Linked DNA regions of Hydrogenophilus thermoluteolus. The protein of the gene in region 2 binds, or shares a complex with, the protein of the main gene of each other region. Links are inferred from orthologs where the notes say so. Each region holds a gene or a part of one and is shown on either strand. Other genes may lie near its edges.

Region 1 (3,225 bases), 1.6 Mb from region 2 along the record:
CGAACGCGTCGCGCAATACCATCGCGAAATGCGTTCCTGAAAGCCGTCGCATGCGGCTGACGGGCCCGCTAGAGCAGGTCGTTGCGCCAGCCGATCCCGATCGATACGCAAAGGGGGCGATTGCCCCCTTGATTTTTTTGAGCACCTACCCTATCATTAGCACTCGTTAGGTGCGAGTGCTAACAACACTCCACCCGCTGGGAAAACTGTGTCACAAGGAAAAAGGAGAGGTCTGTCATGAAACTGCGTCCGTTGCATGACCGTGTCGTCGTCAAACGTATCGAAGCTGAACGCAAAACCGCCAGTGGGATCGTGATCCCCGATACCGCTGGGGAGAAACCGGATCAGGGCGAAGTGCTCGCCGTGGGGGACGGCAAGATTCTCGACGATGGCAGCAAACGCCCGATGGCGGTGAAAGTGGGCGACAAAGTGCTCTTCGGCAAATACGCGGGCCAGACCGTGAAGGTCGAGGGCGAAGAGCTCCTGGTGTTGCGTGAAGACGACATCATGGCAGTGATCGAAGCGTAATCCGTTGGGCAACGCATCAAAACGCGAAACCAACCCAATCACGAAGGAGCAGAAACAATGGCAGCCAAAGAAGTCAAATTCCACGACAGTGCGCGTGAACGCCTGGTTGCAGGGGTCAACCTCCTTGCCAATGCGGTGAAAACCACGTTGGGGCCGAAAGGGCGTAACGTCGTGATCGAGCGCAGCTTCGGCGCGCCGATCGTCACCAAGGACGGCGTCACCGTCGCCAAAGAGATCGAACTCAAAGACAAGTTCGAAAACATGGGCGCGCAGATGGTCAAAGAGGTGGCCTCGAAGACCGCTGACGTCGCCGGTGACGGGACGACCACCGCTACCGTGCTTGCACAAGCGATCGTGCGCGAAGGGATGAAGTACGTCGCCGCCGGGATGAACCCGATGGACCTCAAGCGCGGGATCGACAAGGCGGTGACCGCGATCGTCGAAGAGCTGAAAGCGATCTCCAAACCCTGCTCGACCACCAAAGAGATCGCGCAAGTGGGTACGATCTCGGCGAACGCCGACAGCTCGATCGGCGAGATCATCGCACAAGCGATGGACAAAGTGGGCAAAGAGGGGGTGATCACCGTCGAAGACGGCAAGAGCCTCGAAAACGAGCTCGAAGTGGTCGAAGGGATGCAGTTCGACCGCGGCTACCTCTCGCCCTACTTCATCAACAACCCCGACAAGCAAGTCGCGGTGCTCGACAACCCCTACATCCTCTTGCACGACAAGAAGATCAGCAACATCCGCGACCTCTTGCCGGTGCTCGAACAAGTGGCGAAAGCGGGCCGGCCGCTCCTGATCATCGCGGAAGACGTCGAAGGCGAAGCCCTTGCCACGCTCGTGGTGAACAACCTGCGCGGCATCCTCAAGACCTGCGCGGTCAAAGCGCCGGGCTTCGGTGATCGTCGCAAAGCGATGCTGCAAGACATCGCGATCCTCACCGGCGGTACCGTGATCTCCGAAGAGGTCGGTCTTTCGCTCGAAAAGGCGACCCTCGAAGATCTGGGTCAAGCCAAGCGTGTCGAAGTGGCGAAAGAGCACACCACGATCATCGACGGTGCGGGCGACCCGGCGAAGATCCAAGCGCGCGTCAAAGAGATCCGCGTGCAGATCGAAGAAGCCACGAGCGACTACGACCGCGAAAAACTGCAAGAGCGTGTCGCGAAGCTCGCGGGTGGCGTTGCGGTGATCAAAGTCGGTGCCGCCACCGAAGTCGAAATGAAAGAGAAAAAAGCGCGCGTCGAAGACGCGCTGCATGCAACCCGCGCCGCGGTCGAAGAAGGGATCGTGCCGGGTGGTGGCGTGGCGCTCCTGCGTGCCCGTGAAGCGGCGGTCGCGAAAGGGCTCAAGGGCGACAACCCCGACCAGGAAGCCGGGATCAAGATCGTGCTTCGCGCGGTCGAGCAGCCGCTGCGCGAGATCGTCGCGAACGCGGGTGAAGAGCCGAGCGTGATCGTCGCGAAGGTGCTCGAAGGCAAGGGCAACTATGGCTACAACGCCGCAACCGGCGAATTCGGTGACATGATCGAAATGGGTGTGCTCGACCCGACCAAAGTCACCCGCTCGGCGCTGCAAAACGCCGCGTCGGTCGCTGGCCTCATGCTCACCACCGAGTGCATGATCGCTGAAGCGCCGAAAGATGAAAAAGCCGCTGCGCCGGGCGCGGGCGCTGGTATGGGTGACATGGACTTCTGATCGGTTCCTGTTTCCTCAAAACAGCATCACGATCCCACCCCCAATGGGGGTGGGATTTTTTTGTTTTCGCGAGCATGTCTTCAAATAGCTCAAGTAATTGGCATTTCTGCCGTTAACCCAATAGAATGAAAAGCGCCAAGGGCGCCGGAGCAGACGATGGATACCATGGATGTAACCCAGATCGCGAACGTGCTGCAGCAGAATCAGGTGACCACGGCGATTCAAACCGCCGTCTTGAAGAAAATCAACGACGTACAAGAGCAGACGGCGCTATCGCTTTTGGCCGCGTTGCCGCAACCGAGCAACCCGCCCCATTTGGGCAACACCGTCGACGTGAAAGCGTAATCGGTGCGTTTCGGCGCGGTAACGGTCTGCGTTCGTGCGCTCCCGCCTGCAAACCGAAGCGGGCAGCGGTAAGCGGTACGCTCCGTAGCCCGATCGGCTGCGGAGCGTTCACGCGCGGTTTCCCTCCTGCCGGTCACGCAGCAAGCGCGCAGCGGTTTCGGCAAAGGTGTCGTGTTCGATCGCCGTGCGCAATTCCGCCATCAGATTCTGGTAGTAGCGGAGATTGTGGATGGTGTTGAGGATGCTACCCAAAATCTCGCCGGCGCGGAAGAGGTGGTGCAGGTAGGCGCGGCTGAAATGGCGGCAGGTGTAGCAGTCACAGGTTGGGTCGAGGGGTTCGGTGTCGTGGCGGTAGCGTGCCTGTTTGATCTTGATGTCCCCGTATCGGGTAAAGAGGTGGCCGTTGCGCGCGTTGCGGGTGGGCATCACGCAGTCGAAGAGGTCGATCCCATGCTGTACGCCCACGATGAGGTCTTCGGGCGTGCCCACGCCCATCAGATAGCGCGCCTGGTTTTCCGGTAGCTGCGGTGCCGTATGGGCCAGGATGCGGACCATCTCCGCTTTGGGTTCGCCCACCGAAAGACCGCCAATGGCGTAGCCGTGAAAGCCAATCTCCAGCAATCCGGCCAGTGACGCGTCGCGTAACGGCTCGTA
Region 2 (3,298 bases):
TGGTGAGCGCCGTTTGGGTAAGCCGAGCCTGGGCGAACGACCGCTTGCAGCGCTCCTCGGCACAGTAATGATACCACACTGGGGCAGGCGCTATGACGGCGGTGTATCGCGGGTGATATGGGTGAGATAACGAAGCAGTACGCCCGCAACCAGCAAGGGAAGTGCAAAACCTAGCGCAAAGGTGCGGAATGCCGCTAGGGCAGGGTGGTGCAGCGCGTCGAGCACCAGATAGGTGAGGTAGGCGATATAGAGCGCGACCAGAAGCGCACCTTCCTGACGATTGACCGAATAGCCAGAGAGGACAACTGGCAAGAGCAGCAACGTGGCGCCCAACATCACCCAGAGGTCGGTCGTCGTCACCGAGACAGGTACGGTGATGCCACCGTGCGGGATCGCAGCGAGCGCCGACGCCCCGCCCACTGCCAGCAGGTTGAAGACGTTGGAGCCGATCACGTTGCCTACCGCCATGTCGCGTTCGCCCTTGTAAACGGCCATGAGCGAGGTCGCGATTTCTGGGAGCGACGTGCCGACTGCGACCACCGTCAATCCGACGACCACTTCACTGATGCCGAGCGACTTGGCGATTGCGACCGCACCGCTCACAGCCAGGTCGGAGCCCCAAACGAGCAATGCCAACCCGCCGACGATGAGCGCGATTTGCACCGGCAGAGGATCGTCCCAGTGGCTTTTCGGGATCTCTTCGGCAAACTCGGCTTCTGCATCTTTGCCCGCGTTGCGCGATTGACGGATCAGGAAGATGGTGTAACCGATGATGAGTGCAAAGAGCAGCGCGCCGTCGAACGCAGAAAGCGTTCCGTCCAACGCAGTGACGGCAAAAAGCACCGAAACGCCAAGCAGTACCGGCAGTTCCTGGCGGATCACCTGCAGGTGTACCGCAACCGGAGCAATGAGCGCCGATAGGCCCAATGCGATCAGGATGTTGGCAATGTTGGAACCGACGACGTTGCCGATGGCGATTTCACCGCTTCCTTTGAGGGCGGCGCCTACGGAGACAGAAAATTCAGGGGCGCTCGTGCCGTACGCAACGATCGTCAGGCCGACCACGAGCGGCGAGATGCCGAAACGCACCGCGAGTTTGGCCGCGCCCCGCACCATCAGGTCGGCGCCCAGCGAAAGAACGACGAGACCGGCAACGAGAGCTCCCCAAGCAGTTGTGTTCATCGGTGCTCCTCGGGGCTCAGAGACCCGCGTCAGCCCGCAGCGCGGCGGCTTTGTCGGTCCGCTCCCAGGTGAACTCCGGTTCTTCACGGCCGAAGTGCCCGTAGGCGGCGGTTTTGGTGTAGATGGGGCGGCGCAAATCGAGCGTTTCGATGATCGCCCGCGGGCGCAAGTCGAAATGGCGTGCCACCAACGCTGCGATCTGTTCGTCGGGGATCTTGCCGGTGCCAAAGGTATTGACCATCAGACTCACCGGCCGGGCGACACCGATCGCGTAGGCCACCTGAACCTCACAGCGCTCGGCAAGCCCTGCGGCGACGATGTTTTTCGCGACGTAGCGTCCGGCGTAGGCAGCGGAGCGGTCGACTTTCGAGGGGTCTTTGCCGCTGAACGCGCCCCCGCCATGGTGGGCAGCACCACCGTAGGTATCGACGATGATTTTACGCCCGGTGAGCCCGCAGTCGCCGTGCGGGCCGCCGATCACGAAGCGTCCCGTCGGGTTGATGAGGTAGCGGATCTCCCCTTTGATAAGCTCGGGAGGGAGGACCGGCTTGACGATCTCTTCGATCACCGCTTCCCGGATCTGGTCGTAGGGGATGTCGGGATGGTGTTGGGTCGAGACGACGACGGTGTCGATCGCGGTGGGTTTATCGTCTTCGTAGCGCACGGTCAATTGTGCTTTCGCGTCGGGGCGCAGCCACGGCAAGCGCCCGTCTTTGCGCAGTTGGGCCTGCCGCTCCATGATCCGGTGGGCGTAATAGATGGGTAGCGGCATCAGGGTCGGCGTTTCGTTGCAGGCAAAGCCGAACATCAACCCCTGGTCGCCAGCCCCTTGGTCCAGAGGATCGTCGTGCGCCTGGTTGACCCCTTGCGCGATATCGGGCGATTGGCGGTTGATCGCAACCAGGACGGCGCACGATTTGTAGTCGAAGCCGATCTCGGAGTCGTCGTAGCCGATGCGTTTGACGACCTCTTGGGCGATTTCGCGATAATTGATGTGCGCGGTGGTCGTGATTTCGCCCGAAATGACGACGAGGCCGGTCGAAACCAACGTTTCACAGGCAACGCGCCCGGTTGGGTCTTCGCTGAGGACGGCGTCGAGCACGCCATCGGAGATTTGGTCGGCGACTTTGTCCGGGTGCCCTTCGGAAACCGATTCGGAGGTGAAGAGGTAGTGTTTGCCCATGGTATTTTCTCCGATCCCCTTGCCAGCCCTGCGTAGGCGGCTCTGAGGGGATCGTGGGCAGAGCTGCCGACGCTTTAGCGGTATTTGCTGTCCGCCCCGCAAGTTGTCGGATTAACTCGGCGGATGACCGAGTATCATAACAAAATTTTGGGACAAAAGGAACCGCGGTTGACGAAACGGGTGCGGACGGTTTTGTTGCGGAGTCTGCGTTGGGTGTTGGCGCGGCTGTCTCTGGCAGGCGCGCAACGCTTGGGCCGGATGTTGGGTTGGGTATGGTGGCTGGCCTCTGCCCGCTATCGCCGCGATCTGTCAGAAACGCTTGCGCATGCTGGATTTTCGGAGCGTGCGTTGCGGCGTCGCGTGATCGGTGAAACAGGGGTGCAGGTCGTCGAAGCCTTATGGCTTTGGCTGCAGCCGTATGCGCGCGTGGTCTCACTCGTTCGGTCGGTTGAAGGTTGGGAAGCGGTACGCGCTGCACGAACGAGCGGGAAAGGAATCCTTTTTTTGACACCGCACTTGGGCTGTTTCGAGATCACGTCGCTCTGGGCTGCGCAGGCGATGCCGCTCACGGTGCTCTACCGCCCGCCACGTCAGCCCGAACTGGTGCCCTGGTTGCGCGCGGGGCGCGCTCGTGGCGGGGTGCAGCTTGCGCCGGCCGATCGCAGCGGGGTTCGGCAGTTGGTGGCCGCGTTGCGTCGGGGTGAAGCGGTGGGGTTGTTGCCCGACCAGACGCCAAAAGCGGGAGAAGGGGTGTGGGCGCCGTTCTTTGGCCGTCCCGTTTGGACGATGACCCTGGCGGCGCGCTTGAGTCTGATGGGTGATGTCGTGACGGTGGTGGTGTGGGGCGAACGGTTGCCGAACGGAGCCGGTTTTCGCTTGCACTTCGCGCCGGTGGCGTGGTCGGGTGATGAGGCGGTGGCGACACGCGCTGCG

The links.
Region 1: the proteins of metK (region 2) and groL are in contact, whole or in part, in a cryo-EM structure (PDB 8P4O), measured with the Escherichia coli proteins. The link is inferred for Hydrogenophilus thermoluteolus from one-to-one orthologs.

Annotation. Positions count from the first base shown.
Region 1 is NZ_AP018558.1:347,012-350,236, forward strand. Bases 1-2,905 are described here. They hold groL (chaperonin GroEL), read left to right. Parts: upstream 1-585; coding sequence 586-2,226; downstream 2,227-2,905. Other genes in these bases: HPTL_RS01575 (class 1 fructose-bisphosphatase), read left to right, coding at 1-40; groES (co-chaperone GroES), read left to right, coding at 238-528; HPTL_RS01590 (YjfB family protein), read left to right, coding at 2,383-2,571; tgt (tRNA guanosine(34) transglycosylase Tgt), read right to left, coding at 2,680-2,905. Also shown: more of tgt, read right to left, coding at 2,906-3,225.
Region 2 is NZ_AP018558.1:1,960,110-1,963,407, reverse strand. What follows is about bases 283-3,260. They hold metK (methionine adenosyltransferase), read right to left. Parts: upstream 2,366-3,260; coding sequence 1,199-2,365; downstream 283-1,198. Other genes in these bases: HPTL_RS09540 (lysophospholipid acyltransferase family protein), read left to right, coding at 2,534-3,260; HPTL_RS09550 (calcium/sodium antiporter), read right to left, coding at 283-1,182. In the rest of the region: more of HPTL_RS09550, read right to left, coding at 91-282; more of HPTL_RS09540, read left to right, coding at 3,261-3,298. UniProt on the Escherichia coli protein: Catalyzes the formation of S-adenosylmethionine (AdoMet) from methionine and ATP.